4 regions of the Paenibacillus sp. FSL R5-0887 genome follow, and region 3 is predicted to be linked to each of the others. Evidence: riboswitches for the same ligand, from Rfam matches in the RefSeq annotation. Region 3 holds a riboswitch; each other region holds the start of a gene.

Region 1 (4,969 bases), on a different contig from region 3:
CGTTAAAACAAAGAATTGTTGCCGGATGTTACCTCGTTGCCGCACTGTTTGCTATTCCTGTCTTAGTTACGTTAATGATTCTAGGTCAATTTCTCGTAGGAATTATACTAGTAGTTGTTCTTGCAGGTCTGACTTTACCTGTTGCTCGCTTCGTGGAGAGAACGCTTACATCATCTTTTGATGATATTGCTAATGTATCTCACAGTATTTCGAAGGGCGATTTCACTAGCAGAGCGGACGAAAATGGCTCAATGGGTGACGTAAGCCGCTCCTTTAACACAATGATTGATAAGCTCAAGAAGATTCTGACCGATGCATCGCAGATCACCCGTCAAGTTATGGATGCAAGCCGCGGAATCGAAGATAAGAACCAGAAGCTGAAAATTGTCATGGCACAAGTAGCCTCTTCTTCTACTGAGCTCGCTCTTGGTGCAAATGAAATATCTACGGATATCGCTGATATGACAGAATCCATTAAAGACATTGAGACCAAAGTATCCAATTATACGAACTCCACCAAAGAAATGAACAGACGTTCAATACATACCTTAGAACTTGTTGAGCAAGGGCGCCAATCCGTAGATACACAGGCTGAAGGCATGCGTAAAAACATAGAGGCTACACAAAAAGTGGCTGATACTATTGAAGCTCTCTCACAAAATGCCCGCGGGATTACGATGATCACCAAGACCATCACAGAGATCGCTGAGCAGACCAACCTGCTGTCACTGAATGCCTCCATCGAAGCTGCTCGTGCCGGAGAGCATGGTCGGGGTTTTGCCGTTGTAGCTCAAGAGGTCCGCAAGCTTGCTGAAGAATCTACGGCATCCACAAAAGAAGTATTCGGCTTGGTCCGCAGCATTGAGTCAGATATTAAACAAGCCATCGATAATATTGCCATCAATGAAGAGGTTGTGCAGGTTCAGAATGAAATGATCACTCAATCTGCCCATATTTTCGCACAAATTGTACAAAGCGTGCAGTACATTACCGAGCAAATCTCTTCATTCTCTGCGGAGAGTGATCTTATGCTAGAAAGTGCCTTGAAAATTTCCAGTGCAATTGAGAATATCTCAGCAATCACCGAAGAAACTGCTGCTGGCACGGAAGAGGTATCGGCGGCTATGAATGAACAGATTAATGCCCTGCAGTCTGTTGCAGAAGAAACGGAAAAAATGACCCAGGCCGTATTTAATCTGCAAAAAACCATTCATATCTTTAAATTCTAGTTCAAAACTATCAACTGCCACCTAAGCTGAGTCTTAGGTGGCAGTTTTTTTCGCGAGGCAAAACTTCATCTCTTGGACAAGACTTTCGTCAAATTTCGAGTTTTTTTAGCGGATTATGTTGACAAAAATTAATGAGGAATATATTGTAAAGGAAAATTATTCTTATCAACTATAAATTAATATTGGCAAAATCCTCGAAAGAGGATGACGCAAAACCATGGATCTACAGCCTCATTTTTTCGTTTGAGGCCATGATTGCCAGGTTGCAGAGGAACCAGGACGGCTGAACTATTGTTCAGTCTTAGCGGCGCCTTATGCCACCAACCTGTGCTTACTATAGAGCACAGGTTTTTACTTTTTGAGTATATTGATCTATCGTATCTATCCGGTAGATTAATAACTAATATATATCAAAAAACTTGTGAGGTGTTTCTTTTGAAGACAGTCGCAGATTACATGGCGGAAGCACTACGTAACCTTGGAGTCACCCATTCTTTTGGGATCATTGGCAAATCCATTTGTCCAATAGTTCTAAAGATGGTGGATTACGGTATTGAATTTATTCCCGGCAGACATGAAGCAAGCTCCGGATTCGAAGCAGCAGGGTATGCGCTGAAAACGGGTAACCTAGGCGTAGCATTTGGTACTTCGGGTCCTGGGGGAACTAACCTGCTTACAGCAGCAGCACATGCGAAAGCTAACAACCTACCTGTCCTATTTATTACCGGCCACCAATCCATTACAGAGCTTGGAATTCCTCAATGTCAGGACTCCACCTCTTTTCTGGCTGATTTAGCTGATATGTTCAGACCTGCCACCTTGTTCAGTAAATTGGTTGAACGTGGGGATCACTTTGGTACTATTTTTAATCATGCGATTTCTGTGGCCCTGACCAAACGGGGTCCTGTTCATCTTTGTATTCCTTTTGATGTACAAACTGAAGTATTGGAAGAATGCAATATAGTAATCCCAGAAAGAGAGTCTCTAATTAGTCAAGCTAATATCGATAGAGTCATCGATGCTATTCAAGCTGCTAAGAATCCTTTGATTATTGCGGGTAAAGGAATTAACCGCTCCGGAGCACATAAAGAGCTTGTTCAACTCGCAGAAACTTTTAATATTCCTGTAGTAACATCTCCTGGTGGAAAAGGGGCTATAGTCTGGGATCACCCACTCTATCATGGTCCTATTGGCGTTGGCGGTTCGACCCACGGGGACGATTTATTGAATAAAAGCGATTTATTTATAGTGCTTGGATCACGTTTAAGTGATATGACCATCTGTAATCTTAAACGGGAGAATCATCCAGCAACTTTAATTCAATTTGATATTGATCCAACCTTTGTCGGAAAAATACTATTGTCCAAAACGATACCGGTCACTGGGGACCTGCGCGATAATTTGGTGCACTGCCTAAATCATATTGACCCAAGCACAATCACCAAACGTGAGGCTTTGGCCGATGCGGATTATTCAGAAGAGCTTCCAACCCTCAAGAATCTTTCCCTTGCTTCGGTAATGAGCACTTTAAGTGATTTGATCCCTTATAATAATTCAATTTTCGTTGATGATGGAAGTCATGGATTCCACGCTGCAAAATGGTACAAGGTTAAGAAACCGGGCAGCTTTGTTTTTGATGCGTATTTTGCTTGCATGGGTAATTCGATCGGCATGGCTATTGGTGCAAAGGTTGCAGCTCCTGAAGAAACTGTCCTCTGCATTACAGGTGATGGTTGTTTCATGATGCTCGGCGCTGAGATTAACACCGCTGTCTGCAAAGATATCCCTGTCATCTTTATCGTGGTCAATAATAAGCAACTAGATATGGCTCTTAAGGGTATGGAGAAAACCACAGGTCGTATCGATGGAACTCTATATGAAGTACCAATGGACGCCGTAAAATTCGCTGAATCTCTAGGTGCTAAAGGCTACAAATGTGAGACTGCGGATGAATTCACAGCTGCAATTAAAGATGCGGTAGCTCTAAACCATGTTGCCGTTATTGAACTACTAACAGACCGTGATGAAGTCCCTCCGACTGCACACCGTACTTTGAACCTAAACTAGGAGGCTAACCATGAAGGAAAATATCAACAGTGGTCTCAACCACTTCACGAATCTATCAGGAGACTATGGCGCAAAAGCACTAGCTCCAATTAAAGACCACTTCCCTGACTTGGCTGAATTTATTATGGGGAATGCCTATGGCGATATTTTTCAACGTAATACTATAGCCCCTGACTGGAAGGAAATCGCTGTCATTTCATCTTTAATTTCAATGGGTCAATTCGAACAGTTGGGCGTTCATTATGTCATGGCCCTTCGTGTTGGAGTTACCGTAGAACAGCTTAAAGGTATTCTATTACACTTAGTACCCGTTATAGGGGCACCTAGAATCATCACAGCTTTTAATATCCTGCTTGCAACCATAGAAGAAATCCAATAACTCAACAGTTCGACAACAATATACAAAATTCGACTTTATTATTGCATACACTTGAAAAATATGCCTATAATAGAGTCGGAATATCCCATTACTTGCTGTATAGTGTCGAATTTTGACTTTTATAAAACAGCTAAATGGATATACATGGCTGGATATTGCAGTCGAACTGTTTTGGACAAATTCAATCTATGGGAGAGATTTAGGCATGGGAAGTTTCGTTTTGAAGACAGACACTACAAACAAGGTTATTAACATTGAGTTAGATGGAACATTTTCTGAAGAAGATGGTCTAAAATCTATTCAAGCTTATCAACAAACTATCAATCCAATTACTCCAGCTGACTATGAACTAAAAATCGACTGCAGAAAGCTAAATGTAACTGCACCAGATGTTGTACCTCTTTTAGAAAGCTGCTTTGTAATGTTTAAGAATGATGGATTTGTAAAAGTAAATCTAACGCTTGAAAATAACCCGATCCTCAAAATGCAGCTTTCCCGTCTTGGCCGTAAAGCTGGACTCGATAACATCGAGATCATTTCTGCGGTTACAGTCTAGATCTTTTAATCTTAATATGTAGGCCACATTTTACTGCTTTCCTGGAGGCGTATTATGACCGGAATTCGTATTAAAGGCATTGATATCTATCATCCCAGCAATATAGTTGGTAACGACTTTTTCATTAAGCATTTTGACGAAAAAGGCATTGATATTCGAGGTCTATTATCCGCATTAGGTCGTATTACACGGTATAGTATTAAGGATGCGGATGAGAATTCCCTTACGATGGCTTTTGAGGCTGCCAGGAATGTTCTGGAGAAAAGTGGTCTCACAGGTGCCGATATCGACCTTATTGCCTATGCAAGTCAAACTCCTGAGTATATCTTTCCTACCAACTCATTAATGATTCACCGTTTGATCAAAGGCGCATCCCATACGATCTGCATTGACAGTAATGCTAATTGTGCGGGTATGACGGCTTCTGTGGAACAGGTTAGCCGTCAGATGCAAGCGAATCCTAGGATTAAACGAGCGTTGGTCATCGGCTCCGATTATGTAACCCCTCATGCCGATAAGAATGATCCAGTCTATTACGCTAACTTCGGTGATGCAGCGGCGGCAGTCATTCTTGAACAAGCTGAGGATGTGGTCGGTTTCATTGACTCTATCTACCAAACGGATCCTTGTGTTTGCGATAATTCCAAGTTCCCGTGCGCAGGCCTGGCTAAACTGGGTAAACAAGGTGTAGCGGCTGGAGAGTTTAATGTGAAGTTTATTCCTTTTGATAATTCCATT
Region 2 (4,969 bases), on a different contig from region 3:
TTTTGTCCATCTGCTTTAAAATCGAACTTCCACGTACCTGAAAATCGTTTCGCTTCTTCAATGTAACTAAAATGAAGACTAGCTTCCTTCCAATCTGATTCAGTTATATTGAAAACCTGTTCAATAAATAAATCCGATCCTTCGTTAGGCATGATGGTTGGAATTGCTTCATTCTTTTGACCACCAGTACTAACTACCAAATGTGGATTACCCCGTCCTAAGTCAGATGGTGATGCAGCGACTTTGTAACGGATAATGGTTTGATTGGAAACATGTCGAACGGATTCGATTTGAATGCTTGGATATTGCTTAACTCCAGTATCGATAGTATCCCCTGCTTGATGATTAGATTGTAAGGGAATATTCTGATCACGGTAAAAAATGAGATTCCGTGCTTCAAACCTGTAGTCCTTTTTATCATCCTTTAATGTATCAGGTGTCTCATATACTCCAATGAGTTTCTGGCTTTCAGGATCGTATTCTAAATAACCGTATACCTTTGCCTTGGCACCGGATTCATTAGTCATGATGTTTTCCTCTGTAGCAAATCCAGTATATTTGGATAGATCAGATTTAGTATCAAGTGATAACAGCATTTTCATTTTTTCTCCATCAGTTACAACACCGTTCAAATTCATTGTTACTCCTGAACTGGAAGTTTGAAGATTATACTGTTGACCGATGCCGTTATTTAATGCATTGCTCACACTTCGACCACCAATTTTATCCCAATTAATCGTCATACTAGCGAATACAGGAATGGCTACAAGTAAGAGGCAAGAGAAGACAATACTGATAGGAATAACCTTTTTATTAGACCTAGGAGTATTCTGGGAGGCATGCAGATTTCTTTGACGTTTATAAGCTTCTTGTTCTATGGCAGTCCACATCAAATCATAATCCGGTCGGGGAATATGTTTATCTTTTTCAATATACAGACTCATTACTATTCAGCTCCTTTAGTTGGGTTCCACCCATTCTATTTAGTATTTTAAGTCCCTTGTTCAGTCTGGATTTTACAGTTCCTTCGGGTATGCTCATAACTTTAGAGATCTCGGGTACAGTCAATTCGTTTATAAAACGAAGGACTACTACCATTCTGATTTTGTCGGGAAGCTGACTGTATAACCCTTGTAATTCTTTTTTAGTTTCCTGTCGATCCAAACGTTTTTCTACAGGGTTTGATTCCTCAGACCTGGATAGTAAATAATTACGTACTTCTTTCATCCACCCCGTCTTACGCCTTTTGATCACACTGTTGCACTCATTCGAAGCAATTCGTAAAATCCAAGCTTTCAAGTTTCTTACCTTCGACTTATCCGCTAAGATAACTTTTACAAATACCTCTTGGGAAATATCCTCCGCATCTGCCTGATTTTTCATTAAGTAGTAACAAAAATAATATACTTGTTCTTTATAGAGCTCGAAAATTTCCCGGTCACTCATTTTGCTGCACCCCCTGTCTTTGCTGTTCTCATTAATAAGACTTATAAGCGTATGTAATCGTTCATTTTTCATTTTGATTGTAGTATTTCTTCTGAATATCATAGCGAATTCGAATGGAAGATAAGTCGTTTACAGGTAATTATAACCATGATAAAATTAGCGGTGGGACATGCGTCCGTAATCTAATTAAAACTAATTGAATGTCCGCGTTAAAGGTAAAATCATCGAAAGATGATGACACAAAGCCATGGGTCTAAAGCCTTTCGACAGAAGGAAATGATCGCCAGGCCGCCATAGGGATGTCTTATGAAGCATAAAGGATAGCTCTAAAAATATGTAGTCTATTTTGAGCTCTTTTATTATTTCGACCTATACGGCGTTACATTATCGCAAGGGGCCGAAAGGGGAAGTACATGAACAGTTTTTTCAAAACAATAGGTACTAGTTTGGCAGTAGGTGCTTTATTGCTGTCCGGAACGATCGGATGGATGTCTAATCCAGGAGTAGTGTCTGCAGCTACCTCAACAGTAGTAACCGCGGATCAGATGATCAGCAAAGTAACGGCAGCCTCCAAAGCAATAAAGAATTTCCATCTGGATGTGACCAAAAAACAGGATATTCAAAGCGGCGGGGTGCGTATCAGCAACACCAACACTCTGAAGCTGGATATCAACCGTCTGCCGAATTTTGCCGCAGCAGGCACTGTCGCTAGTAGTCTTTTAGAAACATCGTACAGTCTATATGCCAATGACAAGGAGTTTTACTATCTTGTAGACGGAAGTGAACTGATCGATGAATCTGAAGATGAAGGTTACGACGATGACGGGGAGCCAATCGATCCTGATGCACAATATTGGCTTGGACTGGAGAAAACGGAATGGGATGCCTTTTACTCTAAAGGCCAATACGATCCTGTTTCCATGCTTGATTCGGTCAAAAGTTATAAAAAATCCATGAAAGTCAGCACTGCTGGCGCACAAACAGTCTTACAATTCACGGTAACCGATCCGACAGCAGCTAAGGGGATAATCAAACTCTATGACCAGGAGAACCTCTGGGATGGTGAGACAGTTCAACCCAAAAGTGTAACGTGGAAATTATTCGTCAATACTAAGACCTGGCAAACGGAAAAGCTGACAGTCGATCTGAGTTATGTGCTGGTAAGTGACGGAGCTAAAGATACATACACCACGAAAATCGAAGCTAAATATTCCAAAAATAATAAAGGTGCAGCCATTGTAAAACCGGCCGAACTAGAATAATAAGGACGATTCATAACGAGCGAAAAGCGCTGTTCAGCGGAACAGCGCTTTTTGTTGTATCCAACAGCAGTTCTTTATTAGTTGACAAGAATAAATCATTGCTGTAATTTATATGTATGCGCATGTATATAATAATTTATCTAAATATAATTTAATGAAAGTTGGGAAAAAGATGATAGCACTAGACACAGCATTAACTTTTCGCAGAGGGCTGACATTAAAAAACCGAGTGGTTATGGCTCCAATGACCACGCGAATGAGCTTTTATGACGGTGTAGTAACACAAGATGAATTGAAATACTATTCGCTAAGAACGGGCGAAGTAGGTGCGGTCATCACTGCGGCAGCAAATGTACAAGAGGGTGGAAAAGGATGGGAAGGTGAACTTAGTGTTTCCTCCGATGAATTTATTCCTAGCCTTAGCCGATTAGCATCTACTATTAAACGAAATGGAACAAAAGCTATTTTACAGCTATTCCATGCAGGAAGAATGACAGATTCAAAAATATTGCGTGGCGTACAACCCGTTTCCTCCAGCGCCATTGCTGCCGAACGCCCGAATGCAGAAATTCCAAGAGCATTAACAGAAGATGAAATTTTCGGTGTAATTGAGGATTTTAAAAAAGCGACTCAACGTGCTATTCAAGCTGGATTTGACGGGGTAGAAATTCATGGAGCAAACACATATTTAATCCAACAATTCTTCTCTCCACACTCCAACCGTCGTGAAGATCAATGGGGAGGAAGCTTAGAGAAAAGATTTAATTTCATTAACCAATTAGTGGATGCAGTTATTGCTGTCGTTGACAATTCAGAGGTTAAGGATTTTATTGTCGGGTATCGTTTTTCTCCAGAAGAATATGAAGAGCCTGGAATTAAAATCACCGATACCTTTTATCTCATTGATAAATTAGCTGATAAAAGGCTGGATTATCTGCATATTTCATTAGGGGACTTCAAGAAAGTATCTGCATCAGAAGATTTTAAAGAAAAATCAATCCTGCAATATGTAAATGAGAAAATCAATGGCCGTATACCTTTAATTGGGGTAGGAGATATCCGTACCAAACAGGACGCAGAGGACACGTTGACAAATGCTGAATTAGTAGCAGTAGGACGGTCTCTTATCATTGATCCTCATTGGACAAGTAAAGTACTGGAGGGTAAAGAAGATCTCATCAGAAGAGTACTTGCTGATCAAGATAGAGAAGAACTCGTAGTAGAGAATGGTATTCTAGAATTCCTTAAATTAATGATGCCTGATCGTTTACGCTAAACTCAAACACAGTTTTGAGGTCTAAATCTATAACGTTCCGCGGTAAATTCCGCGGAACGTTATTTTTCTGTAACGACTCTATTCCCTCTTTAAGATTGTTGTCGTATGTTTCAACATTCGATTCATGAGATTTCGCCGCTCTGTTTTTATGTCGGTGTCGCTTCTCTTTAATGCGTCGCGGATGGGGATGATCTCTGTAATTTTCCTGCCGCTTTTTATTCTTCGATCTACACAAGTCGGGATGTAACCTACGTTAGTTATACTCGTGTGTCCTTTTTCATCCTTCTTTATTTTAAGCGTAAGAATGATACCGCTTTGTGTATAAGGAATATTCATTAGTTTAGTCGAAACAAAATTCCCCAATGAGTAAATAACGAATTGTTTTTTTCCACGAAGTGCTAACGGTTGAAGAACATGTGGGTGAGACCCCAGTATGATGTCGGCGCCATTTTTAAAAAAGAGATTGACCAGCTCTTTTTGCCTCTTGTTTGGAGTGTAACGATATTCGCTTCCGAAATGCAGATAAAGCAAGACTAGATCGACTTTCTTTTTTAAATCTCGAATCTCCCGAATGATCTTGGGCGTAGATATCCGATTAACCAGCCATGGCTTACTCACTGGTACAGGAATTCGGTTAGTTCCTGCTGTGTAGGAGAGGATGCCAATCGTAATTCCTTTGACGTTTTTAATAAGCGTTCTCTTGGATTCTTCTAATGATTTAGCTGTTCCCGTGTGGTCGATTCCATTACGGTCCAGAACTCGTAACGTCCGAACCAGACCCGGGGCACCATAATCCATGCAATGATTGTTGGCCGTTACTAATACGTCGAATCCGGCTTCCTTAAGTGCAGGGGCCAGTTCGTCTGGACATTTGAATATCGGACCGCCTGATCGGGGGCTTTTCCGGCATTCGGGGCCGCTTCCAGCAAAGGTGGTTTCGAGATTGCCAATCGTCAAATCAGCCTGTTTCAGATAAGGAGCTACT
Region 3 (4,969 bases):
AAGATAATCTGCTCATTACTCACCGAATTGTAGAAGCGACCGTCAATAACGCTACTGGTGAAGCTGTTTATCGCACTAAAGGCGATAACAACGACGCGCCCGACATGAACCCTACCAGTTCTGTGAATGTTGTAGCTCAGTATACCGGGGTCACTGTACCCTATGTCGGTTACGCTATGAATTTCGCGGTTTCCAAAGCTGGAAGTGTAGTCCTCATGATCGTGCCTGGCTTGATGCTTCTGCTCTATGCTCTGTATACCTCTTGGAAGGCTGTAGCTGCATTAGAAAAGAAAAATGCTGCCCTACTGCCAGCCTCACCGCCCCCAACAGAAACACAGCCCTAAGTTGATTGTCCACTTCCGCTTACGAACCGGAAGATACAATATATAAATTTTATAAAAAATTCAAACACAAATTTGAGGAGGAATTTTATTATGGGTATCAAGAAAACATTGGGTCTTGGCGTAGCATCTGCAGCACTGGGTTTATCATTAATCGGCGGAGGAACCTTCGCATACTTTAGCGACACTGCGCAAAGCACAGCTACATTCGCAGCGGGCACGCTCGATCTGAACTCCGACCCTTCTGTCATCGTTAATATTCCTAACCTGAAACCAGGTGATACTGTAACTAAATCCTTCAAATTGAAAAACGATGGTTCGCTCGATATCGGATCTATTATTCTGAATACATCGACTCAAATCACGGATGCTAAAGGAGATAACTACCTGGATTTAGCCGAGTTCATTAAAGTTAAATTCCTTAGAAATAATGATAAAGGAGTACCTATCGTCTCTCCTGAAAATGTAGTTTATGAGACTACACTTGCTGCTTTAAAAAGTCAGCATCCGGATCTCGTAAAAAATACAGGTTGGGATCAACTCTTTACCGAAGCATCCGGTATTAAAGCCGGTACCAACGACAGCTTCTCCGTCCAATTCGAATTTGTGGAAAATAACCAAGATCAAAATATTTTCCAAGGCGATAGCTTAACACTGACTTGGGATTTCGTAGCTAAACAAGGTGCGAAAAAAGACTACTAAGATCAATAAAGTAATTTAATAAAATACTCGAAGAGCAGCAGATCCTGAATCCGGCCACGGATAAGCAGATTGCTGCTCTTCTCTTTACAATAAACTTTGTCCGATTTATTGATATTTGCTATACTAATAACAAAAATTACGGAGGGGCGTCAGCATAGTGCCACAGAATATGGGCCAACGTATCCAGCAGCTCCGCCTAGACAAGGGTTTCTCCCTATCTGAGCTTGCGGACAGAGCAGATGTGGCTAAGTCGTATCTTAGCAACGTGGAGAGAAACATCCAATCCAATCCATCCATCCAGTTTATCGAAAAAATCGCTGACGCGCTTCAGGTATCCATTCATGCCCTACTCTATGGAGAACCCAATGATGCAGAGGAATCACATTTAGATTCGGAATGGTTCCGATTGGTGCAGGAAGCTATGGACTCAGGCATTAGCAAACGCGAATTCAAAGAATTTCTGGACTATCAGAAATGGAAGCTCGATCAAAAGGATTAATACTTCCTACTAATCTGGTACGATCCTCTCTTCTACTAAATCATATCGAAAAAGGACACAGCGAAGAACCGCTGTGCCCTTTTTCGATATGTAACCCCTCTAATGTATTACTGCACGATCTGCACAGTTTTCTCATGAAAGAACTGGCGGATTTCATCTGCCTTAATGCCAGCCTTCTTAGCTGCTAATAATAAATGTACCCACTCTTGATCCAGATCAATAAACTGCTGTTCTCTGTTGCTACCCTGGTTGGACTTTTCCAAAAAATCTCCCCCTAAGATTTTACGTCCCCAGGCAATCCGGCTGTCATAGTATCTCTACCTTAGACCCGCGACTTTGTGCCCCTGCCTTTCGGCAAGTTTACCTTTTACTGGACCCTTTTCACGAAAGGATCTACTTAAAAAACTATAAAATTACTATCTGCAATAACATTATACAAAAAGAAAGCGGAAAAGTGTGTCGATTCCTGGTTACTTTCTATTTTAAAAACGAAAAATAAAAGATTTTTTTTCAAAGATCTTGTCCGATTATCACGATACTCGTCCGTTACATAAAATAAATTGTACTAGCAAAATAAATATTTACTGACCTAATAGTTAAAAATAAGGATAATAGAATCATTTTAATAGGCCTTTAGAATGGGTAATGAGAAGAAACACCCTTCTTTTCATTAGAACAAGCTAACCCATACCATTTTGCGAACGTATTGGACGAAAGAATGAATTGATTACAGTGGCCGAAAGTAGCACAATAAGATGAGAAATGAAACCGCAATCATCACAGCTCCAGTAAGCGTTGACACAAAATGTCACGTATGGAGTTCATCCGTTAAGGAGGATGTATTCATGGCAGCCAAAGAGCCCTATAACGAATCCATTTGGAGTAAGTATTACGGACCCAATTTAGGCTACATTCAAGAAAGATATGAACAGTTTGTGAAAGATCCCTCCACCGTAGAAAATAATTATCGCGAGCTTTTTACAAATTCGGGACCTCCTCCCCTAACTCCGGATAGCGAACCGGCTCCTCAGCCGCGCATCTCGGGAGACACCGAATGGCTTAGAAAAGCAGTAAGAGCTTCCAAGCTAATCGCCAATATTCGTATATATGGCCATATGGCCGCTGAAATTGATCCGCTGGTACGCGATCAGAATCCCATGGCAAAATATCTTGAGCTTGAAACCTATGGGCTGACCCGCGAAGACCTGATCGCACTGCCTGCCACGCTTATATGGGAAAATGCGCCGAATGATGTGCATACCGGATGGGATGCCGTGCAACGTATGCGTCAGGCATACACCAAGACTATCGCCTATGAATTCGGGCATGTGCATGAAGAAAAAGAACTGCAATGGCTAAATAGACAGGCAGAATCCACCAGCTCACCAGCACCCCTAAATAATACAGAACGCAAAGAGCTCCTGAACCGCCTGATTCAGGTAGAGCAATTTGAAACCTTCCTCCACAAGACTTTTGTAGGTCAGAAGCGTTTCAGTCTTGAAGGCAATGATGCTCTTGTGCCGATGTTAGATGAAATCGTACGTGCTGCTGCACATGACGGTGCGGAGCATATTTTGATGGGCATGGCGCATCGCGGCCGCCTCAACGTTCTTGCACATATTTTGGGCAAACCTTATGATATCATATTTTCAGAGTTTCATCATTCTCCGAACAAGGAGCTTTTCCCTTCCGAAGGCTCCACAGGCATTAACTATGGTTGGACAGGTGATGTGAAATACCATCTCGGTGCAGACCGTGCTGTCCGTGAAGGAGAAACCGTACGCACAAGAATAACACTAGCGAATAACCCAAGTCACTTGGAATTCGTCAATCCTGTCGTGGAAGGTTTCACTCGTGCCGCACAAGAAGATCGGAGCACTGCAGGACTGCCGAAGATTGATACCAGTAAAGCTATGGCGGTGCTGATGCATGGCGATGCTGCTTTTCCAGGTGAAGGAATTGTTGCAGAAACGCTTAATATCGGCAAACTTCAAGGTTATCAAAATGGTGGGACGATCCATATCATTGTTAATAACCGAATTGGTTTTACGACTGAAAGTGAAGATTCCCGTTCTACGCATTATGCGAGTGACATCGCCAAAGGGTATGAAATCCCAATAGTCCATGTCAACGCTGATGACCCAGAGGCCTGCGTAGCAGCTGTACGTTTAGCTAGCGCATACCGCCATCAATTCAAAAAAGATTTCGTAATTGATCTCATCGGCTACCGCCGTCATGGTCACAACGAAATGGATGATCCTGAAACCACACAACCTATTGTCTACGGTAAGGTTCGCAATCATCCAACCGTCTACAAGGTTTATGCAGAGAGACTGAAAAACGAAAAGGTTCTTACCGCCGAAGACGTACAAAAGATGAATGCTGAAGCAGAAAGCGTATTGCAGCGTGCGTACGATACTATGAAGGAAGGCAATCATAAGAAAAAAGAACCCAAAGCCTTCATTCCTCTACAAACGGACCGCGCAGCGGCAAACACTACAGCGGTATCCATCTCCAGCCTGCAGGAGATCAATCGTGAACTGTTGACGGTTCCTGCTGGATTCCAGGTTTATCCGAAGCTGGAGCGCATTTTACAACGTCGTAAAGATGCACTGAATGAGGGTGAAAAGGTCGACTGGGCACTAGCTGAAACATTAGCCTTCGCTACCATTCTGAAAAATGGAACGCCCATCCGACTGAGCGGTCAAGATGCCCAGCGCGGAACCTTCGCACATCGCCATCTGGTGCTGCACGACAGTAAAACAGGAGATTTATTCTCTCCGCTGCATCAGCTAAGCGATTCCCGTGCCTCCTTTGGCGTATACAACAGTCCATTGTCAGAGGCATCAGTATTAGGCTTTGAATATGGTTATAATGTGTTTGCACCGGAAACCTTCGTAATCTGGGAAGCACAGTATGGTGATTTCGCCAATGCGGGTCAGGTTATTTTTGACCAGTTCATTGCCGCTGGACGCGCCAAATGGACACAGCGCAGCAATCTCGTCATCATGCTGCCGCATGGCTACGAAGGACAGGGACCTGAGCACTCCAGCGGTAGGCTGGAACGGTTCTTACAGCTATCCGCTGAGGAGAACTGGACGGTCGCTAACCTGACTACCGCTTCGCAATATTTCCATCTGCTGCGGCGCCAAGCAGCGTTATGCGGGCAGGAAGATGCTAGACCGCTAGTCATTATGACGCCGAAAAGTCTCATTCGGAATACGCGCAGCACTTCTGCCGGAACCGAGCTGGCTTCAGGACAATTCAAGCCTGTATTAGCTGAATCTTTGCTTGGCCAGAAACCAAATGAAGTTAAACGGCTCGTAGTCTGCAGCGGTAAAGTCGCTATCGACATCCAAACAGAACTGGAAGCAGCACCGGATAAGGATTGGTCATGGCTGCATGTTCTTCGCCTAGAGCAGCTTTA
Region 4 (4,969 bases), 520 kb from region 3:
TCAACAGACAAGGCTGGCTTAAAGGCTTTAACCTGTACGGGCTGCAGTGGGTTCAGCTTTTTATCATAACCGACGATCTTGTACGTATAGTTGATACTCGCATCTACATTCTGATCCACAAATTGGTCAGTTCCTGTAAAACCAACTAACACATCATTTCTATACACTTCATATCCTAAAAAGTCTTGCTTAAGCTCTTTATCTATACTGAAACTTAACGTGTTCGTTCTAGCCGTGGTGTTAGGTGTGATATTAACCTTAATGGCCAGATTTTTATCCGCTATTCCAGTTCCCTCATAATTAATCACCGAGTTATTTAAATACCATAACTTTTGCGGTACCGGATACTTGGCTACTTTCGCTTTTGTCTCAGGATTCACAGTGAAGCCATGTCTGGCAAAATAGCTGCTTAAGTCTAATCCCAGTACTTCGGAGGAGAACTCCACCAAATACTGCTGCTTGGAATTGTCACCGTTGGTAAGGGTGACCTTCCGCTCCCGATATAGCTTGGTCAGCTCTGTCCAGTATCCCGGATGTGCCAGCTCCAGCTGCCAATAGGCTCCGAGTTGTGCAAATAAGCCCTGCTGATTCATAACCACTTTGTTTTCTTCGAGGACATATTTATAGATATCTGATTCATACGGTATACGATTATCTATCGAATTCGCTGCGACAGACATAAACATAGACACCATATTATTAGTTACTTCGCCATATTCCCGTTCACCCATAGCCAAGCGATGCCCAATTTCGTGATTCAGTCCCCAGCCCGGATAGGCTTTATTAAAATCACCTAACATGGTTCCTACTGTTCCAAGTTGGATCCCTGTATGATCTCCCGCTGCATACATCGCACCATAAGGCTGCATCAAGCGAATATTCTCACGAATTAGCTTGGCATCATGAATCTCGCTACTGCCATCCAAGCCATAGAAGGCAAAAATGCTCTTCATCCAGGTGTCATACCCAGTTACGGTGTCCAGCGGGTTATTTCCTTGCGTAATATATTTGTTGTACGCCTCCGTCGCCGTTCCTGTGAATATAACATGATCGCTGGCCATTTCTACCACATCTATGAGTTTACGATCTTGAACATTTGGATGAGCCGCTTTATCTTCGTCCAGTCTTTGTTTGTATGTGATTAAGAAGGTTTTGAATTGTTCTGGATCCGTGGTCTTGGTCATAAAAGGAATCTTTTCTAAACCTTCGAAGCGGATCAATGGCGCTTTCCCTTGTTCCTCAGCTGTATATGGATTGACGATATACACTGTTCCGCCCTTAGTCACTTCATGTACATAATAACTATTCGTAGCAAATTCAGGAACGGTTATAATGTTCTTACCTGGACGCAATTGCACACCTCTAGCCCAAACATTCCAAGCGGCCTCTTGTTGAGAAAAGACTAAAGAAGGTAGCTTATCGTTAGAAGCTGCGTCCACATAAACGTTGATCGTATCTCCAGGCATTGCAACGAGACCTGTAGGCTGGTTGTTCGTACCAAAACCAATTCTCAGGTTTTCCTGCGCATGCTTTTTCATATCTCCACGTTGTTCCGCCTCAATGATGGTGCCTTCGGTTTGAACTTCACCATTCACTAGCTTCTTAGCTAAATCCAAAGAATCTTTCAGGATTGGATAGAGCGGATGTACCTTTGCCGCTTCCTCTAGTGCATTGATTTTTGCAACGTTATTATAAGCAGGCACAACCGCACTCATCGTTCCATCTGTGAAAATACCATTTACAGCTTCGCTTACTTTATCTTCTGTATAAAATCTAAATTCAGCCGCAAAAGGTCTGTTGATATTAGCTTTTGTGAACTTAAATTTTAATCTTTTAAACTTCTTCGGTTCGAATTTAAATTCCAGAAAGTCATTGGTACTAATCGCGGTTCCGCTAGATACAAGTTGGAAGGTCTCTCCTTTACTCGTCTCTGATGCATAGATTTCAAAAGCCTCTGGGAATCCTTTGCGGTTATCTCTAGCCAAAAAAGCTACTCTGTCCAGCACTTCCGCTTGCGCTAGTTCAAACACAACTTCATTCGTGAAGCTTGCATCATTGTTTTTGTTCGTTTCCCAATGCGTAGTGGGCTGGTCATCCAGCATATATTCAGGCTTCGTACCTGAGTAGCTTCCACCGTTCACCGTTACTTTTGATACGTTTGCATTCGGCATTCTATAAGCTTGGCTATAGGCATTTTCATAGGCTGTTCCATACCCTTTTAGCTTCGAAACCTTGGCTGCCGTTGCCTCTACCTGATGGTTCTCCAAAAGGATCTTTGCATTCTCTATCTCTTCTTTAAACTGCGCATACAGTGGATGTGCCTGCACTTCATTCTCTAAAGCTGTTAATTTCTCTGCCGTATCAAAGGCAGCACTAACTTGGCTCAAGGTATCATCTGTAAATAAATTTTTCATTTTAGCAGAAACACTATCCTCTTTATAAAAAGAAAACTCAGCAGCACTCGCCCAATCTTGGTTCGCTTTTTTGAAGACAAATTTAAGTCTCTTAAAAGCCGTAGGTGCGAACTGAATCTCCACTACATCACCGGTTGAGCCTGTATATTCTCCAGAAGACACGAGCGTAAAATCACCCGCATCGGTAGTGGAGCCGTAGATATCAAATTCTTGAGCAAAACCTTTACCTTTAGCACCGGATTGCCTAGCCGCGTATACCATTCTATTTAATTCAGTGGACTCATTGAAAACAAACACAACCTCATTCGTAAACGTTGAACTATTCGGTTTGCCAGTCTCCCAATGCGTGCTCATATCCCCATCCATAGCCTTAGCTATAGGCGAGCCTGAGTAGTTGCCACCGTTATTTGTGATGGATTTAATATTTGCTGGATTCATTCTAAAAACCTCATTATAGGCATTTAGAGCATCCTTGCCGTACAGCTCAAACGGAATAACCGAGGCGTTGCTTAATAAGTTAACCTTACTTTGCGCCACTGTTTTTGTTACATTTACCTTGCTTGCCTCACTTGCTAAAGCATAACCTGCCTCACTCGAAAAACTGGCCAACATGGCCGCCGATGTAGCGATCGCAATCATTTTCTTCATCTCTTCTTACCCCCAGATGTCATATGAATCTCTCCAGTGCCCAAAAATGGGCACAAAAAAAACTACCCCAAAAGAGTAGCTTGATTGCGTATAAAGTCGCCTAAAAATTAAGACTTAATTTTTATTAAACCTTAACAAGCATAAACGCCTTCGGCGTCCTTATAAGGACGGTAAGCGTTTAAGCGAGAAATATAAGATATTAAGTATAGTTTTATAACTTATACTTTCTTATATTTTAACAAAAAGCGTTACACACTCTTTGGCAGCTGGCTGACAATAGTTATGATAACCTTAGTCCCTATAGCTTTGCGTCCCTACATTTCCATAGGTTTGCCTATGAAGTTTCGAATACATTCAAAGAGTAACATAAGCCTAGATCTGATCGCATGATTAATTGGTATGAAATGAGTATAGGTAATTGCAATTAGTTTTTCTTATGTGATAGATATTATTTATCGACTATCCCGGAAGAGAAGGGCATCCTTTAGGACTGTAGGTCTACTTAACTCCCCGATCCAAACAAACGCCGGAACCAATTCCACACATCGCCCGTGACGGGAATTAATCCGAAACCATGTTCGCCAACTGCGATTACACCATATGCCCATTGTCCGATAGCTATGGCACCCCCAGCGATCCTGCCTATCGCTATCGCACCAAATGCCGTATCCCCTATGGCGATGGCCCCCAACGCTTTTTCCGCGATTGCGATCGCTCCTACAGCCACGCCTGCAATCGCAATCGCTCCCACTGCGAAGCCAAGCCAGCTAAGTGCTATTGCTCCGATCGCTAACCACATTCCCAGTGATATTGCTCCTAAGGATAATACGCCCACGCTTATCGCACCTATGGAAATCAAGCCAACAGCTACATCTCCAATAGCGATTAATCCAACGGCTGTCTTCACACGGGGTTTACCTCCACGGCCATACGCCTGACCTGAGTATCGCCCTAGATTACTGCGAATACTGATGACCGGAAATGAGGGAGAAGGCCATTGATAATCAATCTCTCGTCCATCAAAGCCCCTAGAATCCGCCCAGCGCGTTACAAATTGATGCCATTTCATATCTATCCCGTCCCCCTTTTCAAATTACCTAAATTATACAACCCCGGGGGTTGGCTGTACTCAGACTCTGACCTGAAATTCATCTCATCCTCTGGACGGATATATACTCATTAGGATTACTGTTTGGGAATAGGATCAGGCTTTCCAAATAAATAGCCCTGAAACAACTGATAACCACTCTGCTTAAGCCATTCAAAGTCCTCTCTAAACTCCACACCTTCTGCTAAAGGAACGGATTGGATTTCTAAAGCTTTTTCTAAAAATTGCTTTGCTATTTTCTGTTTGTTCAGATCGCTGGACACACCCTGAACATATTTCATATCCAGCTTCATGTAATGGGGTTTAAGCTCCAATAACATCTCGATCGTGCTGAAGCCCTCACCAACATCATCTAAAGCGTATTCAAATCCCCGGTCCTTGTAATATGTCAAAATAGCTTTCAAATGAGCGAGATCATCCACTTTCTCCGTCTCAACAACTTCAAAGACAAAAAGAGAAGGATCGACGCCTAATTGATTGGCCAGTTCAACGGTTGATCTTAAGCAGAACTCTGGAGCGTAGATCGACGTTGGGATAAAATTAATAAACGTTTTTTTATTTAAGGGTGCAGCATATTTTACAGCCGTCATTCTACATAACCGGTCTAAAGCATATAAACGCCCACGATTCCGTGCCGCCGCAAAAATCTCATTAGGATAGATAAGAGATCCGTCTTCTTTTTTAAATCTGGATAGGAGCTCGTATGCAAAAATCTCTTCCCTTACGTTCACAATCGGTTGGAAGTAGCAAGTAACAAGACCCTTAGTGATAACCTCATCAATCCACTCCATATCAAGTA

The links. A riboswitch is a leader RNA that binds a small molecule or an ion and turns the genes downstream of it on or off. The one in region 3 is predicted to bind cyclic di-GMP.
Region 1: it holds a riboswitch for cyclic di-GMP, as region 3 does, so the genes downstream of both, MKY14_RS11935 (thiamine pyrophosphate-binding protein) here and MKY14_RS25515 (anti-repressor SinI family protein) in region 3, are expected to answer to the same signal.
Region 2: it holds a riboswitch for cyclic di-GMP, as region 3 does, so the genes downstream of both, MKY14_RS01430 (DUF6612 family protein) here and MKY14_RS25515 (anti-repressor SinI family protein) in region 3, are expected to answer to the same signal.
Region 4: it holds a riboswitch for cyclic di-GMP, as region 3 does, so the genes downstream of both, MKY14_RS27775 (NPCBM/NEW2 domain-containing protein) here and MKY14_RS25515 (anti-repressor SinI family protein) in region 3, are expected to answer to the same signal.

The regions. Positions count from the first base shown of each region.
Region 1 covers NZ_JBBOCE010000001.1:2,632,785-2,637,753, forward strand. The annotation lists gene MKY14_RS11930 (methyl-accepting chemotaxis protein) at 1-1,229, shown strand, start outside; cyclic di-GMP riboswitch class I at 1,404-1,500, shown strand; gene MKY14_RS11935 (thiamine pyrophosphate-binding protein) at 1,656-3,296, shown strand; gene MKY14_RS11940 (carboxymuconolactone decarboxylase family protein) at 3,307-3,675, shown strand; gene MKY14_RS11945 (hypothetical protein) at 3,881-4,231, shown strand; gene MKY14_RS11950 (ketoacyl-ACP synthase III) at 4,286-4,969, shown strand, end outside.
Region 2 covers NZ_JBBOCE010000001.1:319,324-324,292, forward strand. The annotation lists gene MKY14_RS01420 (DUF4179 domain-containing protein) at 1-944, opposite strand, end outside; gene MKY14_RS01425 (RNA polymerase sigma factor) at 928-1,446, opposite strand; cyclic di-GMP riboswitch class I at 1,651-1,742, shown strand; gene MKY14_RS01430 (DUF6612 family protein) at 1,860-2,708, shown strand; gene MKY14_RS01435 (NADH-dependent flavin oxidoreductase) at 2,821-3,984, shown strand; gene MKY14_RS01440 (CapA family protein) at 4,063-4,969, opposite strand, start outside.
Region 3 covers NZ_JBBOCE010000002.1:1,718,652-1,723,620, forward strand. The annotation lists gene sipW (signal peptidase I SipW) at 1-344, shown strand, start outside; gene MKY14_RS25505 (TasA family protein) at 435-1,043, shown strand; gene MKY14_RS25510 (helix-turn-helix domain-containing protein) at 1,213-1,542, shown strand; gene MKY14_RS25515 (anti-repressor SinI family protein) at 1,650-1,805, opposite strand; cyclic di-GMP riboswitch class I at 1,833-1,917, opposite strand; gene MKY14_RS25520 (2-oxoglutarate dehydrogenase E1 component) at 2,388-4,969, shown strand, end outside.
Region 4 covers NZ_JBBOCE010000002.1:2,235,559-2,240,527, reverse strand. The annotation lists gene MKY14_RS27775 (NPCBM/NEW2 domain-containing protein) at 1-3,062, opposite strand, end outside; cyclic di-GMP riboswitch class I at 3,321-3,407, opposite strand; gene MKY14_RS27770 (hypothetical protein) at 3,565-4,131, opposite strand; gene MKY14_RS27765 (EAL domain-containing protein) at 4,248-4,969, opposite strand, start outside.